2 regions of the Methylobacterium sp. 285MFTsu5.1 genome follow, and region 1 is predicted to be linked to the other one. Evidence: predicted binding sites of a transcription regulator. Region 1 holds the regulator's gene; the other holds the start of a gene.
What was found. The regulator PhoB, encoded in region 1, activates phosphate uptake and scavenging genes when phosphate is short. The targets are predictions, from matches to a motif close to TGTCATNNANCTGTCAT.

Region 1 (9,453 bases):
GGAGAAGATCGAGGCCGCCGGCGGCACGGCCGATGTCGGCAAGGACCCGATAACCGGCATGAAGGCGGTCAAGAACGCCGCCGAGATCGCGGGCGCCCGCGCCGCCCATGTCCGGGACGGGGCGAGCGTCGCGCGCTTCCTCGCCTGGCTCGACGGTGCGGCCGTGGCCGGCGGCCTCACCGAGATCGCCGCCGTCGAGGCCCTAGAAGATTTCCGGGCCGCCGGCGGCGACCTGCGCGAGGTCTCGTTCCCCACGATCTCGGGTTCCGGACCGAACGGCGCGATCGTCCACTACCGGGTGAGCCGCGCCACGGACCGGGCGGTCCAGTCGGGCGAGCTGTTCCTGATCGATTCGGGAGCGCAGTACCCGGACGGCACTACCGACATCACCCGGACGGTCGCGGTCGGCGCGCCGAGCCCGGAGATGCGCGACCGGTTCACGCGGGTGCTGAAGGGGCACGTCGCCATCGCCCGGGCGGTGTTCCCGGTCGGCACGACCGGCGCCCAGATCGACGCCTTCGCGCGGGCACCGCTCTGGCAGGCGGGCCTCGACTTCGACCACGGCACCGGTCACGGCGTCGGCGCCTTCCTGTCGGTGCACGAGGGGCCGCAGCGGATCGCCAAGACCGGCACGGTGGCGCTCGAGCCCGGCATGATCCTGTCGAACGAGCCGGGCTACTACGCCCGCGGCGCCTACGGCATCCGGATCGAGAACCTCGTCCTGGTCGAGGCCCGCGCGATCGCGGGCGGGGAGCGCCCGATGCTCGGCTTCGAGACGCTGACGCTCGCTCCCTACGACCGCCGGCTGATCCGGCCGGACCTGCTCGAACCCGGGGAGCGGGCCTGGATCGACGCCTATCATGCGAGGGTCCGCGAGACCCTGGCGCCCGGGCTCGACACCGCGACGCGCGACTGGCTCGAGCGGGCGACGGCGCCGCTCGAGGAGTGAGCCGGCCGCAGGGGATCCCGAACGCGGTCCGTGGTAAGACCCGACGCCATGGTAAGACCGGACGCCATGGAAACGCCCGCGCCGAGCCCGACACGCCGCGCGTGAAACCGCGACCGCCCCGCGCGCGAAGGGACAGCATGATCCGCCGCCTCGCCCTCCTGATCCTGGCCGTCGCCGCGAGCCTCTCGGCCGCCGCGGCACAGGGGTTCCGCACGCCCGCGGACCTCGTGCGCGCGAGCCTCGTGGCCGAGCCCGCCGCTGTCGCCGGCGCGCAGCCCTTCACGCTGGCGGTGCGGATGCAGGTCAAGCCCGGCTGGCACGTCTACTGGCGCAACCCGGGCGATTCCGGCTTGCCCCCGGAGGTGACCTGGACTCTGCCGGCCGGCTTCAACGCGAGCGCGATCCGCTGGCCGGCGCCGGAGCGCATCCCGATCGCGACTCTCATGAACTACGGCTACGAGGGTGAGGTCACGCTCCTCGTCCCGGTGACGCCGCCGCCGAGCCTCGACCCGGCCGACCCGGTGCGGATCCAGGCCAAGCTGACTTACCTCGTCTGCGAGACCGAGTGCGTGCCCGGCTCGGCCGATCTCGCCCTGACCCTGCCGGTCGGCAAGGCCGAGCCGGACCCGGCCAACGCCGCGCTGTTCGCGCGCGCCCGCGCCGCGCTCCCCGTGCCGGCGCTCTGGCCCCTGAGCCTGTCGAGCCAGGGCGACACCCTGCGCCTCGATTTCGTCGCGGCCGGCCTCAAGCCCGAGGCGGTCCGGAACGCCGCGTACTTCCCCTACGCCGAGACGGCGATCGACAACGCCGCCGCGCAGGTGATGAGCGTCGACGGGACCGGCCTGCACCTGACCCTCGCCCGGAGCAGCCCGACCGACCCGGTGCCCGCCGCGCTGCCCGGCGTCCTGACGGTCGAGGCGGTCGACGCCGCCGGGACCCGCCGGCTCGCCTTCGCGTACGGCGACGAGCCGGTCCTCCCGGCCGCCGCGGCGCCGGCCGCGACCGCGCCGCCCGCGACCGCGCCGGCCGCCGCCGACTTCGACGCGCTGACGCTGGCGACCGCCGCGGCCTTCGCCTTCCTCGGCGGCCTGATCCTCAATCTGATGCCCTGCGTCTTCCCGGTCCTGTCGATCAAGGTGCTCGGCCTCGTGCGGCACGCGGGCGAGGGGCCGGCTCGGCTGCGGCTCCACGGCCTCGCCTACACGGCCGGCGTCCTGGCGAGCTTCCTGGCGCTCGCCGCCGCGCTGATCGGCCTGAAGAGCGGCGGGGCCGCGATCGGCTGGGGGTTCCAGCTCCAGTCGCCCGCCATCGTGGCGGGGCTCGCCTACCTGCTGTTCGCGATGGGCCTGAGCCTCTCGGGCGCGGTCCATGTCGGAGGCCGGCTCGCCGGCCTCGGCGACGGCCTCACCCGGCGCGGCGGCCTGAGCGGCTCGTTCTTCACCGGCGTGCTCGCGACCCTGGTGGCGACGCCCTGCACGGCGCCGTTCATGGGCTCGGCGGTGGGCTTCGCGCTGACCCAGAGCGCCGGCGTGGCGCTCGCCGTCTTCGCGAGCCTCGGCCTCGGCCTCGCCCTGCCCTTCCTGCTCCTGACCCTCTGGCCGCCGGCCCTGCGGGCGCTGCCGCGGCCGGGCGCCTGGATGGAGACCCTCAAGCAGGTGCTGGCCTTCCCGGTCTACGCCACCGTGGCGTGGCTGATCTGGGTGCTGGCGCAGCAGGTCGACCCGCGCGGGCTGCTGGCGGCGCTGATCGGCCTCGTCCTCGTGGGCTTCGCCGCCTGGGCCTGGGAGCACGGCCGCGCCGCCCCGCCGCGGGCCGGCCGGGTCGCGCAGGCCGCCGCCGCGCTGGCGCTGATCGCCGTCGGGGCCCTCGCCGTCACCCTGCCCCGGGACCGCGCCGCGCCGGCCGCGCAGGCCGCCGCCGACGGGATCGAGCCGTTCACGCAGGCGCGCCTCGACGCCCTGGTCGACGCGCACCGCCCCGTCTTCGTGGACATGACCGCCGCGTGGTGCATCACCTGCGCGGTCAACGAGGCGACCTCGCTCAACACCAAGGCCGTGCGGGCCGCGATGGCCGAGCGCGGCGTGACCTACATGAAGGGCGACTGGACCAACCAGAACCCCGAGATTACCCGCCTCCTGGAGAAGCACGGGCGCAGCGGCGTCCCGCTCTACCTGCTCTATACCGGGACGGGAGAGCCCCAGGTGCTGCCGCAGATCCTCACCGAGGGGACGGTCCTGGCGGCGCTGGAGGCGGTGCCGGCCGCCTCGGGCCGGAGCGCGGCGCTGGCGCGCTGAATCCCTGGAGACCGGGACGCGCGGATCTTCGCGGGCCCGTCCCACCGTCTTTGCGAGCGGAGCGAAGCAACCCAGCAGCGCCGCGCGCATCGGCGTCCCGCCGCCCTGGGTCGCTTCGCTGCGCTCGCGATGACGGTGCGCCGGAGCGAAGTCCTATCCGGACGGCCAGTGAGGCCGCCTCAGGCCTCCAGCGAGAAGGTCTCGTCGAAGGCGTAGCCCGAGCCCCGGACCGTACGGATCGGGTCGGTCTGGCGCGGGCCGTTCAGCGCCTTGCGCAGCCGCCCGACATGGACGTCGACGGTACGCTCGTCGATGTAGACGTCGTGGCCCCACACCCCGTCGAGGAGCTGCTCGCGGGAGAAGACCCGGCCCGGCGCCAGCATCAGGAATTCCAGGAGCCGGAACTCCGTGGGGCCCAGATGCAGCTCCTCGCCGCCGCGGCGGACGCGGTGGCCGATGCGGTCGAGTTCCAGGTCGCCGGCCGCTAGCCGGTCCGAGACGTGGGCGGGCTTGGCCCGGCGCAGGAGCGCGCGGATCCGGGCGAGCAGCTCCGGGACCGAGAACGGCTTGACGATGTAGTCGTCGGCGCCCGTGCCGAGACCGCGGACGCGGTCGCCCTCCTCGCCCCGGGCGGTGAGCATAATCACCGGCAGGCGCTCGGTCTCCCGGCGCGCCCGGATCCGGCGGCACAGCTCGATCCCCGAGAGGCCGGGCAGCATCCAGTCGAGCAGGACGAGGTCCGGGATCCGCTCCGCCAGGAGCAGCTCGGCGTCGTCGCCGCGCGCCGCCGAATCCACCAGGAAGCCCTCGGCCTCCAGGTTGTAGCGGAGCAGCGTGCTCAGGGCCTCCTCGTCCTCGACGATCAGGACTTGCATGCTCACGTTCGAAGACTCGTTCTGCGGGCGGTCCCCGGATGGTGCAGGAGGCGCCGCCCCGCCTCAACCCGCACGGAGAGTGACCCCGGCCGCGCCCACAGGAAGGCGCCGGGGTCGGCGCCTCACGGCGCCTGCACGCCGTCCACGGTCGCGTAGTTCGACGCGTCGTTCTTCGGCCGGTCACCCGCCAGCGTCTCGCCCGTGGCGAGGTAGTGGATCGTCTCGGCGATGTTGGTGGTGTGGTCGCCGATGCGCTCGACGTTCTTCGCGCAGAACAGGAGATGCGTGCAGAACGAGATGTTGCGCGGATCCTCCATCATGTAGGTCAGGAGCTCGCGGAACAGGGAATTGTACAGGGCGTCGATCTCGCCGTCGCGCTCCCAGACGTCGTGGGCCGCCTGGACGTCGCGGCTCCCGTAGGCGTCGAGCACGTCCTTGAGCTGACCCTCGGCGAGGTCGCTCATGTGGCGCACGCCGAGCACGATCTTCTGGGCCGGCGCCTGGTCGGAGATCGCCACCACGCGCTTGGCGACGTTCTTGGCGAGGTCGCCGATCCGCTCCAGATCGCCGGAGACGCGGATCGCCGAGATGGTCTCGCGCAGGTCGATCGCCAGGGGCTGGCGCCGGGCGATCAGCAGCACGGCGCGCTCCTCGATGTCCCGCTGCAGCGCGTCGAGGCGCTTGTCGGCGAGGATCACCGCCTGGGCGAGCGTGTCGTCCCGGCGCACGAGGGCGTCGGTCGCCTCCGCGGTCATCTTCTCGGCGACGCCGCCCATCTCCGAGATCGAGCGACGCAGGTTCTCCAGGTCGGTGTCGTAGGAGGTGACGATATGGCCGGGCATGGCGGATCCTTCGATGGGGTCCCGGGGACGGCCCTCCGGGAGGCTTGCGGGACCCGCCGGCGCGCCGGAGACGCGAGCGGCGGTCCCGGGACCGGAGCGGCCCGGCAGACTAGCCGAAGCGGCCGGTGATGTAGTCCTGCGTGCGGCGTTCCGTCGGGTTCATGAACATCCGGTTGGTCGGACCGAACTCGACGAGCTGCCCCAGATACATGAAGGCGGTGAACTGCGAGATGCGCGCCGCCTGCTGCATGTTGTGGGTGACGATCACGATGGTGAACTCGTCGCGCAGCTGCTCGATCAGCTCCTCGATGCGGCCGGTGGAGATCGGGTCGAGCGCCGAGGTCGGCTCGTCGAACAGGATCACCTCCGGCTTCTGCGCCACCGTCCGGGCGATGCACAGGCGCTGCTGCTGGCCGCCCGACAGGCCGGTCCCGGGCTGCCGGAGCTTGTCCTTCACCTCGTCCCAGAGGGCGGCCTTGCGCAGGGATTCCTCGATCCGGCCGTCGAGCTCGGATTTCGGCAGCTTCTCGTAGAGGCGCAGGCCGAAGGCCACGTTGTCGTAGATCGACATCGGGAACGGCGTCGGCTTCTGGAACACCATGCCGATGCGCGAGCGCAGCTCGTTCAGGTCGACGGAGGGGCTGAGGATGTTCTCGCCGTCGAGCAGGATCTCGCCCTCCGCGCGCTGCTCCGGGTAGAGGCTGTAGATCCGGTTGAAGCAGCGCAGCAGGGTGGACTTGCCGCAGCCGGAGGGGCCGATCAGCGCCGTCACCTGCCGGTCGTGGAAGTTGAGGTTGACGTCCTTCAGCCCGTGGAAGCTGCCGTAGTAGAAGTTCAGGTCCTTGACGGCGATCCGCACGGGGCCGCCCTCTTCGGCGCGGTTGCGGTTCAGCTCGACCGTGGGGATCGCGGAGGCGGCGTTCATCGTCGTGTCCTCGAAAGGGGGCTCAGCGCGAGGCCTGCGGCTTGATCACGAGGCGCGCGATGATCGACAGCGCCAGGATGGTGGTGGTGATCAGGAGCGCGCCCGCCCAGGCCAGGCCCTGCCAGTTCGGGTAGGGCGAGAGGGCGAACTGGTAGATCATCACCGGCAGGTTCGCGACGCCGCCCATCAGGTTGGCCGAGAACCAGGAATTGTTGTTGAGCGCGGTGAACAGCAGCGGCGCGGTCTCGCCGGCGATGCGGGCGAGAGCCAGGATGATGCCGGTGACGATTCCGGCCGAGGCCGCCCGCCAGGTCACGCTCATGATCACCGTCGAGGGCGGCGCGCCGAGCGCCGCGCCGGCCTCCCGCAGGGTGCCGGGCACGAGGCGCAGCATGTCCTCGGTGGTGCGCACGATCACCGGCACGGCGATGATCGCCAGCGCCACGCCGCCGGCCCAGCCCGAGTAGGTGCCCATCGGCCGCACCATCAGCGTGTAGACGAACAGGCCGATCAGGATCGACGGCGCCGAGAGCAGGACGTCGTTGAGGAAGCGGATCAGGGCGGCCAGCTTCGAGCCGCGCCCGTACTCGGCCAGGAAGGTCCCGGCCATGACGCCGACCGGCGTCGCGATCAGGATGCCGATCCCGGTCAGAACGAGGCTGCCCAGGATGGCGTTGGCGATGCCGCCGCCCTCCGAGCCCGGGCCCGGGGTCGGGTTGGTGAACAGGGTCGGCGTGAAGCCGCGCACGCCCTGGACGATCAGCATCACCAGGATCGAGCCGAGGACCAGGGCACCCACCACGGTGGCGCCGGTGCAGGCGACGCGCAGGGTCCGGTCGGCGACGCGGCGCCCCTGGCGGACCCGGCCGGGGCGGCGCTGGGCGGTGGCGGCGATCGTGCTGGAGGAAACCATCGCGCGTGCTCCTCAGGCGGCCTGGACGCGGCGCGTCAGCAGCCGGGCGATGATGAGCACCACGAAGGTGATCACGAACAGGATGCAGCCCAGAGCCATCAGCGCGTTCAGCTGGAGGCCGTCCGCCTCGTTGAACTCGTTGGCGATGCGCGACGCGATGGTCGAGCTGGGGTCGAAGATCGAGGCCGAGAGCCGGTTGGCGTTGCCGACCACGAAGGTCACCGCCATCGTCTCGCCGAGCGCCCGGCCGAGGCCGAGCATGATCGCGCCGATGATCGAGACGGCCGCCTGCGGCACCAGCACGTGGCGCACGACCTCCCAGGTGGTGCAGCCGATCCCGTAGGCGCTCTCGCGCAGCACGGTCGGGATCTGGTCGAGCATGTCGCGGGCGATCGAGGCGATGAACGGCACGATCATGATCGCCAGGATGATCCCGGCGGTGAAGACGCCGACGCCCGACGGCACCCGGGCGTAGAACAGCGTGCCGACGATCGGCATGCCCTCCACGAGGTTCGAGACCGGGATCTGGACGTAGCGCGCCAGGAGCGGCGCGAACACGAACAGGCCCCACATGCCGTAGATGATGCTCGGCACGGCCGCGAGCAGCTCGATCGTCATGGCGACCGGCTTGCGGGCCCAGCCCGGACAGAGCTGGGTGAGGTAGACCGCGATGCCCAGCGAGACGGGCACGCCGATCAGCAGGGCCAGGAAGGCGGAGGCGACAGTCCCGATCACCGCGACCAGGGCGCCGTACTGCTCGGTCCCGACGTTCCAGGCGCTGGAGGTCAGGAAGCCGAAGCCGAACTCGCGGAAGGCGGGCCAGCCGCCGTACAGGATCGAGCCGAGGATGCCGGCGAGCACGAGCAGCACCAGCAGGGCCGCGCCGTACGAGCAGGTCCGGAACAGCGTGTCGAGGCTCCGGCTCGGCGCCTTCCGCGCGGTCGCGGAACGGGTTCGGCCGAGGGCGATCGATTCGGTCAAAGCGGGCATCCGCGGTTCTCTGCGAAGGGGGGCGTGGTAGCGCGGTGCGTTCCCGGAAGCGAGGGAGGAGGTTCTCACCCCCTCCCCGCCACGCTCACATGTTGAGGACAGGCTTGCCGTCCTTGCCCTTCACGTCCTTCCACTCCTGGTGGATCAGTTCGACGACGTTGTCCGGCAGCGGGACGTAGTCGAGGTCGGTGGCGAGCGTGTCGCCGTTCTTGTAGGCCCAGTCGAAGAACTTGAGCACGGCGGCGGACTTGGCCGGATCGGCGGCGTCCTTGTGGACCAAGATGAAGGTCGCCGCCGTGATCGGCCACGCCGCCTCGCCCGGCTGATTGGTCAGCGAGATGCCGAAGCCCGGGGTCGCCTTCCAGTCGGCGCTCGCCGCCGCGGCCTGGAACGCCTTGTCGTCGGGCTGCGGGTACTGGCCGGCCTTGTTCTGCAGCAGGGCGTAGGAGAGCTTGTTCTGCTTGGCGTAGGCCGACTCGACGTAGCCGATGGCGTTCGGAACCTGCTTGACGGTGGCGGTCACGCCCTCGTTGCCCTTGCCGCCCTGACCGACCGGCCAGGAGATCGTCGTGGCCGCGCCGTACTCCTTCTTCCAGGGCTCGGAGACCTGGGACAGGTAGGTGGTGAAGATGTTGGTCGTGCCCGACGCGTCGGAGCGGTAGACCGGGGTGATGTTGGCGTCGGGCAGCTTCAGCCCGTCATTGAGCTTGGCGATGCGCGGATCGCTCCACTTCGCGATCTTGCCGGCGTAGATGTCGGCCAGCACGTCGCCGGTGAGCTTCAGCTTGCCGGGCTCGATCCCGGGGATGTTCACCACCGGCACGACGCCGCCCATCACGGTCGGGAACTGGACGAGGCCGTCCTTGGCCAGCTGCTCGGGCTTCAGGGGCGCGTCGGTGGCGCCGAAATCGACCGTCTTGGCCTGGATCTGCTTGATGCCGCCGCCGGAGCCGATCGACTGGTAGTTGAGGCCCGAGCCGGTCTCCTTGCGATAGGCCTCGGCCCACTTCGAGTAGACCGGGAACGGGAAGGTGGCGCCGGCGCCGGTGATATCGGCGGCGAGCGCCGCGGACGCCAGCTGAACCGTCGCGAGGCCGACGGCGAGCGCGTAAGCGAAGGGTCTCAAAGGAATCTCCGTTGCCGTCGGGCTAGAGCCTGCGCTGCCCCGCCGGCGGGCCCGTGCCCGCGGCAGAGCCCTGCGGCCGATCTTCCGAAGAGACCCAGCGCCGGCCGCCCGATGGCCGGGCGGTTACGACAAGTAGATGACACCGGGATGACACGGGGGATGACGGGGGGACGACACGGGGGACGACACCGCGCGTCGGCCGGGCGCGGCACGGTTCCGGCCTCTCGCGCGTTCCTCTCAGCCAGGAGCGGCAGCCGGCAGCAGAAGGACGCGCGGATCGTGGGCGGCGACGAGGTGGATGCGGCGACGGAATCCGATCCGGCCTGGCTGGCCCTGCACGCCGAGCGGGAGGCCGTGGAGCGGGCGCTCGCGCTGGCGCAGGCCCGGCAGAAATTCAGCCCCGACCCGGACGCGGCCTCCGCGGCGCGCGTCGAGGAGGCGGAGCTGCTGGTGAGCCTCGACCGCGTGCTGACGCTGATTCGTGCGGCCGAGTACCGTCGCCGGCCGGGGGCGCGCCGCTGGTGAGGCCGCCGCCCCGG
Region 2 (9,453 bases), on a different contig from region 1:
CGCCCGCCGCCAGCGCCCGCGCCAGGATGCGTTCGACCTCAGCGTCGTCGCGCCCTCCGACCGCCTGCGCGGTCAGGCCGGCGGTCGCCATGCGGAGCGCCCCGAACGACCAGAAGATTGCGTCGAAGATCACCGCGCCGAGGGCGATGGCCCCGAGCAGCGCCGCGTCGCCAAGCCGCCCGATCACCGCCGCCCCGATGAAGCCGAGCATCGGTGTCGTGACGTTGGCGATCGTCATGGGCAGCGCCAGGGCCAGGACGCGGCGGTTCGTCGGGCGGGCCGGGCTGGCGACGGTGTGCATCATGCCGCACGCTACGGAGACGCGCCGCCCGCGAAAAGCGCTCCGATCGCATCGGCGGGTTGCGGTGGCGGGCGGCCGATCTGCCCGAACCCGCGGCGCGCTGGGACGTCGGGGCGCGACCGTGCCGGATCGGCCCCGGACCCCGTCAGCGGGAAACGGCGAAGAGGCGCGCGATCAGCCAGAGCGGCACGACGACGATCGCCCCGGCGACGATCCAGCCGCCGAAATCGTGGAGCGAGGCGAGCCCGACCTCCACCAGCGCCCGCGCCGAATCGTAGACGTGCCAGAACAGCCGCCCCGGCGTCAGGCCGAGCATCGACATGAAGGCGCCGACCAGCACCGACAGGAACAGGAGCCGCAGGAACACGCCGGCCGGCGAGCCGCCGAGGAACCGCCGCAGGGCGGAGGGGCGCGACCGGTAGCTGTCCGCGCCATAGGGGGCGTTTGGCGGGGCGCCCTGCTGATAGCCTTGCCGGCGCCGGTCGTGATCGACGAGCATTGCGTCCTCGTGAAGCCTCAGGGCCCTCGGATCGGCGACGAAGCGGGCGGAACCGTGACCGGCACACCACACCGCGTCGAAACTCGAGCGCGGATCAGGCGTTGGCGGGTTTCTCGCGCGCCGTGCAGATGGCAAGCGGCGTCGCGCGCGCCAAGATGCCGGACGGGGTGGACTACGCCGCGGGACTCTCGCGGCGCGGCCTCGGCCAAAGGGAGAACTCCCGGGAATCGGGAATTGGTGTGAGAGGCTCTGAGTGCCGACGGGACCATACGCACGATGATCGACCACGCCCTGTTCGACCCGGCGACGATCGATCCCGAGACGCTCCGGCTCAATGCCGAGATCGTCTCGGCGCACGCCGCGCTGCCCGATCCCTGGTCGCTGCCGATCGCCGAGGTGCGCGAGCGGCGCCGTCTGGGCACCAAGGCGGCGCCCGCCATGCCGCACAGCGCCCGGGCCGAGTGGCTGACGATCGACGGGCCCGGCGGCCCGCTCAAGCTCCGCGTCGTCCGGCCCAAGCCCGGCACGAAGCTGCGCGGCGCCTACCTGCACATCCACCGCGGCGGCTGGGTCTGGGGCTCCGCCGACGAGCAGGATCCCTGGCTGGAGCGCATCGCCGACACCTGCGGCTTCGTCGCCCTGTCGGTCGAGTACCGCCTCGCCCCCGAGCACCCGTATCCGGCGGCGCTGCTCGACTGCGAGGCGGCGGCCCTGTGGCTGGCCGGTCCGGGCAAGACCGAGTTCGGCATCCACGCGCTGACCATCGGCGGCGAGTCGGTGGGGGCGCACCTCGCCGTGATGGTGCTGCTGCGGCTGCGCGACAAGCACAACCTGCCGCGGGCCTTCCGGGGCGCCAACCTCAACGCCGGCTTCTTCGATCTCGGTCTCACTCCATCGGTGCGGAACTGGGGCGAGGAGCGGCTGGTCGTGAACACCCGCGACCTGACCAAGTTCGCCGACGGCTACGTCCGGGAGGGCATCGACCGGCGCCGGCCGGACGTGTCGCCGATCTACGCCGACCTGAAGGGTCTGCCGCCGGCCCTGTTCACCATCGGCACCGCCGACCCACTCCTCGACGACACGCTGTACATGTCGGCGCGCTGGGCGGCGGCGGGCAATGGCGGCCACACGGCGATCTATCCCGGCGGCTGCCACGTCTTCGCCCGCTACCCGAGCCCGATGAGCGAGCGGGCGCTCGAGCTGATCGACCGCTTCCTGATGGCGCTCGCCTGAGCGACCCGTCCGAGATCCTGCCGGAGCGGTTCCGCGCCTGGTTCGCCGGGCGCGGCTGGGCGCCCCGATCGCACCAGCTCGATCTCCTGCGGATCGCCGGCGCCGGCCGCTCTGCCCTGCTGGTGGCGCCGACCGGGGCCGGCAAGACGCTGGCCGGCTTCCTGCCGAGCCTCGTGGCCCTCGCCGAGCGTGGCCCCCAGCGGAAGGCGGCGGGCCTCCACACCCTCTACGTCTCGCCCCTGAAGGCGCTCGCGGTCGACATCGCCCGCAACCTGGACGCGCCGATCGCCGAGATGGCGCTGCCGGTGCGCGTCGAGACCCGCACCGGCGACACCCCGGCCCACAAGCGCACCCGCCAGATCAGCCGGCCGCCGGACATCCTGCTGACCACGCCCGAGCAGCTGGCGCTGCTGATCGCCCATCGCGAGGCGGCGGAATTCTTCTCCGGATTGCGCTGCGTGGTGCTCGACGAGCTGCACGCGCTGGTGACCTCGAAGCGCGGCGACCTGCTGTCCCTGGCGCTGGCGCGGTTGCACCGGCTGAGCCCCGGCCTCGCGGCGATCGGGCTGTCGGCCACGGTGCGGGAACCGGACGAGCTGCGGAAGTACCTGGTGCCGCAGGGGCCGCTTCCCCCTCCTCCCGCCGCGCGCGGGGACGGCGCGTCCAGTCCTGACGCATCTCCTCCCCCACCCCGACCCTCTCCCGGACGGGACGGGGAGCCCGTCGCGCCGCCCATGGCCGATCTCGTCACCGTCGCCGGCGGCGCGAAGGCGGACCTGCGCATGCTCGATCTCGGCCGGGCGCTGCCGATCTCCGGCCACACCGCGTGGCACTCGATGCCGGCGATCTACGACCTCATCCGGGAGCACCGGACCACGCTGGTCTTCGTGAACACCCGCCTCCAGGCCGAGTACACGTTCCAGGAGCTGTGGCGGCTTAACGACGACGCCCTGCCGATCGCGATCCACCACGGCTCGCTCGACGCCCAGCAGCGTCGCCGGGTCGAGGCCGCGATGGCGGCGGGCCAGCTCCGGGCGATCGTCTGCACCGCGACCCTCGACCTCGGCATCGACTGGGGCGACGTCGACCTCGTGGTCAATGTCGGCGCGCCGAAGGGCGCCAGCCGCATCATGCAGCGGATCGGCCGGGCCAACCACCGCATGGACGAGCCCTCGAAGGCCTACCTCGTTCCGGGCAACCGCTTCGAGATGCTGGAGTGCCAGGCGGCCCTCGACGCCGTGGAGGAGGCCGCCCAGGACACGCCGGACGCCCGCCAGGGCGCCCTCGACGTCCTCGCCCAGCACGTCCTCGGCATGGCCTGCGCCGACGCCTTCGATCCGCTCCACCTCTACGACGAGATCGTCTCGGCCGCGCCCTACGCCGGGCTGACCTGGGAATCGTTCGAGCAGGTGGTCGACTACGTCGCCACCGGCGGCTACGCGCTGCGCGCCTACGAGCGCTTCGCCAAGATCCTGCGCGGTGCGGACGGGCTCTGGCGCGTGCGCGACGCCCGCACCGCCCAGGCCTACCGGATGAATGTCGGCACGATCGTCGAGGCGGCCCGGGTGAGGGTCCGCCTCGGCCGGACCCTGCGCGGCAAGCCCGGCACGGTGCTGCCGAAGACCGGCCGCGTGCTCGGGGAGATCGAGGACGAGTTCGCCGAGACGTTGACGGTCGGCGACACGTTCCTGTTCGCCGGCGAGACCCTGCGCTTCGAGGGGCTCGCCGAGGACGAGTGCCTCGTCACCCGCGCGCCGGCCGGCACCGACCCGGCGATCCCGTCCTACGCGGGCGCGAAGTTCCCGCTCTCGACTTTCCTGGCCGCCCGCGTGCGCGCGCTGATCGCCGACCCGTTCGAATGGGACCGCCTGCCCGAGCAGATCGGCGCCTACCTGCTCCAGCAGCGCCGCCGCTCCGTCCTGCCGGGCGAGCGCGACCTGCTGGTGGAGACCTTCCCGCGGGGCAAGCGCTACTACCTGACGGCCTTCCCGTTCGAGGGCCGCCTCGCCCACCAGACCCTCGGCATGCTGCTGACCCGGCGCCTGGAGCGTTCCGGCCTGCGCCCGCTCGGCTTCGCGGCCAACGATTACGGCATCGCCATCTGGTCGACCCGCGACGTCTCGGAGCGCGCCGCGATCGATCCGGACTTCATCGGCGACCTCTTCGCCGTCGACATGCTGGGCGACGATCTGGAGGCGTGGCTCGACGAATCGGCCATGATGAAGCGCACCTTCCGGCAATGCGCGGTGATCGCCGGGCTGATCGAGCGCCATCACCCGGGCCAGAAGAAGTCCGGCCGGCAGGTCACGATCTCGACCGACCTGATCTACGACGTGCTGCGCAAGCACCAGCCCGACCACCTGCTGCTGCGGGCAGCGCGGCAGGATGCGGCAACCGGACTCCTCGACGTGAGGCGCCTCGGCATGATGCTAGAGCGCATCCAGGGGCGAATCATCCACAGGTCTCTCGACCGGGTCTCGCCGCTCTCCGTATCCGTGATGCTCGAGATCGGGCGCGAGCGGGTCTACGGCGAGGGCGCCGACGAGATCCTGGCCGAGGCCGAGGCGGAGCTTCTCCAAGAGGCTCTGTCCTGACCGCCGATCCGCCCTCCCCCGACGACACCGAGGATGCGATCTTGGCGGCCGGCCTGAGACTCGAGAAGACTCACAAGCACCCCACCCTGATGCTCGCGGGCGAGACCCTGGTGCTGGACCTCTGCGGCGGCCTCTGGCTGCCCGAGCACCGGACGCTGATCGTGTCCGACCTCCACCTGGAGAAGGGCTCGTCCTACGCGGCCCGCTCCGGCCAGTTCCTGCCGCCCTACGACACCCGCGAGACGCTCGCCTGCCTGCACGAGGCGGTGGTGCGGCACGATCCGGCCCGGGTGGTGGCGCTGGGCGATTCCTTCCACGACGCCCGCGGTCCCGAGCGCATGGAGCCGGGCGACCGCGCCCTGGTGGCGGCCCTGCAGGAGGGGCGGGACTGGGTCTGGATCGCCGGCAACCACGACGCGGCCGTGAACGAGGGCGTCGGCGGCCGCTACGCGGACGCGCTGACGCTCGGCGGCCTCGTCCTGCGCCACGAGCCGAGCCCGGAGCCCGTGCCCGGCGAGATCGCCGGCCATCTCCATCCCTGCGGGAAGGTGGCGATGCGCGGGCGGGCGGTGCGCCGCCGCTGCTTCGTCACGGACGGCACCCGCCTCGTCATGCCGGCCTTCGGCGCCTACGCCGGCGGCCTGAACGTCCGCGACCGGGCGATCGAGAGCCTGTTCCCCGACGGCTTCACCGCCCATCTCCTCGGGGACGGGCGGGTCTTCGCCATCGGCCGGGCGCAGCTCGCCCGGGACTGAGTCGCCCGGTCAGGCCGTCTTCATGAACCGGATCACGCTCTCCGACAGGCTCGTCGAGTGGCCGGCGAGGCTCTCGGCGATGCCCTGGACCGCCTGGGCGAGCTGACCGGTGGCGTTGGCGGCCTCGGAGACGCCGCCGATATTGCCCGCCATCTCGTGGGTCGAGACCGCCTGCTCCTCGACGGCGCTCGCCATCGCCAGGGTGAGCTTGGACAGTTCGTCCACCGCGGCCGTGATCATCTCGATGGCGCCGACCGCCTCGCCGGTCGCGCTCTGGATCGCCGAGACCTGCTGCGTGATCTCGCCGGTCGCCTTGGCGGTCTGCTCGGCGAGCGCCTTGACCTCGGAGGCCACCACGGCGAAGCCGCGCCCGGCGGCGCCCGCGCGGGCCGCCTCGATGGTGGCGTTCAGGGCGAGCAGGTTGGTCTGGTCGGCGATCGACTTGATCATGCCCACCACCGCGTCGACCTTGCGGGCGTTCTCGGCGAGCTGGCGCATGGTCGCGTCGGTGGTCCCCGCCTGGGCGGCGATCTGCTGCGCGCGCTCCGAGACCCGCCCGACCTGGCCGGAGATCTCCTGGATCGCGCCGTTCATCTGCTCGGAGTTCGACGCGACCGACGACGCCTTGTGGCGCGCGGATTCGGCCGACTGCATCAGGCCCACGGCCGAGCTCTGCATCTCCTGGATGGCGGAGCCGACGGCCTCGACGACCCGCTTGACGTCGGTCTCCATGTTCACCTGCGCGGTGACGACCGCCCAGGTCAGCATCGGGCCGAGGTACTGCCCCTTCTCGTCGTTCACGGCCGTGACCCGCAGGTTGAGGGTCTCGGGCCCGACCTTGATCTTGGTGCTGTGCGGCAGCCGGCTCGCGTCGGCCAGCATCGTGCGCTGGTGGCTGGGGTTCTTGTGGAAGATGTCGAACGAGCGGCCGAGCATGTCGTCGACCTTCACCGGCAGGTGCTGGTCGATCGTGCCGAGGGTCTTGCGCGACGTGGCGTTCATGTAGTCGATCTTGAAGTTGTCCTTCAGATTGGCCGTCATGACCGCCACCGGAACGTTGTCGATCATCGTCAGGAGCCGGTTGATCTCCTTCTTCTTCGCCGAGATGTCCGCGGCGAACTTGACGACCTTGATCGGCTTGCCGCGCGCGTCGAGGACAGGATTGTACGTCGCCTCGAGCCAGACCGAGTCGCCCTCCTTGTCGAGGCGCAGGAACTCGCCCGTGACGTACTGGCCGTCCTTCAGCTTGCTCCAGAACGCCGCGTAATCGGCGGACTCGGCGTAGCTCTTGTCCACGAAGATGCGGTGATGGCGGTTCCGGACGTCGCTGAGGCCGTATTTCATCAATCGCAGGAAGTTCTCGTTCGCGTGAAGGACCGTTCCGTCCATCGAGAACTCGATGATCGCCAGCGAGCGGTCGAGCGCGTCGATCTTGGCCTGGGCTTCATTGAAAACAGTGCGATTGAACATGGTACGGCTCGCGTTCCCCCGGCGTGGGGTGTAGCCTCACAGCGTTAATGAATCCCTTATTCTGGCATTCGTCCAGTTTAAGAGTTGCCTGACGGAAATCGAATGCTTGGAGCGCCGCGCCCTCTGTGCGTCCGTAACCGGACCGACGCCATCGTCGAGATTGCATTCAAATATAAACTCGGTCAGGGCCGAAGCATACTTACGAATATCAGAACCAGCCGCGCATGCGAAAGTATACGATCGGCGCGACCGCGCTGATGAGGATCAGGCCGAGCGCGTAGGGATATCCGAGCGCCCAATCCAGCTCGGGCATGTGCTTGAAATTCATGCCGTAGATCGACGCGATCAGCGTCGGCGGGACGCCGACCACCGAGACGACGGTGAGGACGCGGAAGACGTTGTTCTGCTCGATGGTGATCAGGCCGAGGGCCGCGTCGAGCAGGAACTGCACGTTCTCGGCGAGCCGCGTCTCGAACTCGTCGAGGGATTCGATGTCCCGCTTGATCGTCTCGAAGCGCGCATCCTCCGGCAGGCCGAGGCTGTCGCAGGCCGCGGCGACGAACGGGATGATCCGTTCGAGCCCGAGCAGGCTCGACCGGATCTTGCCCAGAACCTTCCCGCGGTTACTGATGCCGCGCAGGATCCGGCGCAGGGCGAGGTCGCGGCGCCGGGGCGGCGGGCTCTCCAGGCGCCGCCGCTCGGCACCGCGGACGTCGAAGTCGAAGATGCGGGTCGAGAGCGTGTCGAGCTCGGAGCCCATATCCTCGAGGGCGTCGGCGAGGCTGTCGACCAGTTCCTCCAGCACGACGAGAAAGATCTCACTCGGCGTCGTGCTGCCGTCGCCGTCGGCGATACGCTTCGCGGACGCCTCGATGGCGCGCAGGTCGTGGAAGCGGATCGTGACGAGGTGATCCTTGGTCAGCAGGAAGCCCAGCGGCTTCAGCTGCGACGCGCTCTGCTCGAACGTGATCATCGGGGTCGAGAGCGAGAGGCCGCCCTTGACCCGGCGCAGGCGGCTCGACGTCTCGACCTCCGAGAGCGCCGCCCGCGACGGCACCCGCAGGCCGGTCGCGGCCTCGACCGCCGCAGCCTCCTCCGGCGTGGGGTCGTTCAGGTCGAGCCACACGGTGTCGCGCGCGATCGGGCCGCCGGGTCGCAGCGCCACCGGGCCTTCGGGTCCGTGCAGGCTCAGCATGAGAGCGCGTTATCCATGAGGGGGAACGGGGCCGCCGGCGCGTCATCGCACCGTCGCGCGGGGGTGCGACAGCCTTGACTCGGAACCCGCCCGCGCCTATCTCGCGGCCGTCTTTGGCACTCGCCGAGACAGAGTGCTAACAGTCGAGTTTGCGAGCGGTCCCGCCGGCCGCATCAACGCCAACTCAAGACCTGAAGCAAGAGGGCAGCTCATGAAGTTCCGTCCGCTGCACGACCGCGTGGTCGTCCGTCGCATCGAAGGCGAAGAGAAGACCAAGGGCGGCATCATCATCCCGGACACCGCCAAGGAGAAGCCGCAGGAGGGTGAGGTCGTCGCCGTCGGTCCCGGCGCCCGCGACGAGGCCGGCCGCGTCAACGCGCTCGACGTGAAGGCTGGCGACCGCGTCCTGTTCGGCAAGTGGTCCGGCACCGAGGTCAAGATCGACGGTCAGGACCTCCTGATCATGAAGGAATCCGACATCATGGGCGTCGTCGCCGCCTGATCGGGTCACCCGCCATCGCCCTTTGAGGCCGTCCCGGCCTTGGGGTTCAACAACCAGCTAAGAGGCACACAATGGCAGCGAAAGACGTTCGTTTCTCCGCCGACGCCCGCGATAAGATGCTGCGCGGCGTCGACATCCTCGCCGACGCGGTGAAGGTGACGCTCGGCCCGAAGGGCCGCAACGTCGTGATCGAGAAGAGCTTCGGCGCCCCGCGCATCACCAAGGACGGTGTGACGGTCGCCAAGGAGATCGAGCTCGCCGACAAGTTCGAGAACATGGGCGCCCAGATGGTGCGCGAAGTGGCCTCGAAGACCAACGACATCGCGGGTGACGGCACCACCACCGCGACCGTGCTGGCCCAGGCCATCGTCCGCGAGGGCGCCAAGTACGTCGCCGCCGGCATCAACCCGATGGACCTGAAGCGCGGCATCGACCTCGCCACCCAGGCGGCCGTCAAGGACATCATCGCGCGCGCCAAGAAGGTCTCGACCTCCGACGAGGTCGCCCAGGTCGGCACGATCTCCGCCAACGGCGACAAGGAGATCGGCGAGATGATCGCCCACGCCATGCAGAAGGTGGGCAACGAGGGCGTGATCACGGTCGAGGAGGCCAAGACGGCCGAGACCGAGCTCGACGTCGTCGAGGGCATGCAGTTCGACCGCGGCTACCTCTCCCCGTACTTCATCACGAACGCGGAGAAGATGGTCGCCGAGCTCGAGGACCCCTACATCCTCATCCACGAGAAGAAGCTCTCGTCGCTCCAGGCCATGCTGCCGGTGCTCGAGGCCGTCGTTCAGACCGGCAAGCCGCTCCTGATCATCGCCGAGGACATCGAGGGCGAGGCTCTGGCCACCCTCGTCGTCAACAAGCTCCGCGGCGGCCTCAAGGTCGCGGCCGTCAAGGC

Region 2: a site for PhoB is predicted at 8,088-8,104, ahead of H288_RS0115890 (CorA family divalent cation transporter). Genes of this name have one in related genera too.

The regions. Positions count from the first base shown of each region.
Region 1 covers NZ_KB911282.1:57,226-66,678, reverse strand. Annotated here, with positions in the region: gene H288_RS0118905 (aminopeptidase P family protein) at 1-949, shown strand, start outside; gene H288_RS0118900 (protein-disulfide reductase DsbD domain-containing protein) at 1,087-3,243, shown strand; gene phoB (phosphate regulon transcriptional regulator PhoB) at 3,423-4,118, opposite strand; gene phoU (phosphate signaling complex protein PhoU) at 4,241-4,960, opposite strand; gene pstB (phosphate ABC transporter ATP-binding protein PstB) at 5,070-5,885, opposite strand; gene pstA (phosphate ABC transporter permease PstA) at 5,908-6,798, opposite strand; gene pstC (phosphate ABC transporter permease subunit PstC) at 6,811-7,788, opposite strand; gene pstS (phosphate ABC transporter substrate-binding protein PstS) at 7,874-8,914, opposite strand; gene H288_RS0118865 (hypothetical protein) at 9,194-9,439, shown strand.
Region 2 covers NZ_KB911278.1:213,457-222,909, forward strand. Annotated here, with positions in the region: gene H288_RS0115860 (MATE family efflux transporter) at 1-304, opposite strand, end outside; gene H288_RS0115865 (DUF6460 domain-containing protein) at 447-800, opposite strand; gene H288_RS0115870 (alpha/beta hydrolase) at 1,077-2,033, shown strand; gene H288_RS0115875 (ligase-associated DNA damage response DEXH box helicase) at 2,030-4,627, shown strand; gene pdeM (ligase-associated DNA damage response endonuclease PdeM) at 4,669-5,382, shown strand; gene H288_RS0115885 (PAS domain-containing methyl-accepting chemotaxis protein) at 5,392-6,852, opposite strand; gene H288_RS0115890 (CorA family divalent cation transporter) at 7,061-8,047, opposite strand; gene groES (co-chaperone GroES) at 8,259-8,549, shown strand; partial or broken gene groEL (chaperonin GroEL) at 8,621-9,453, shown strand, end outside.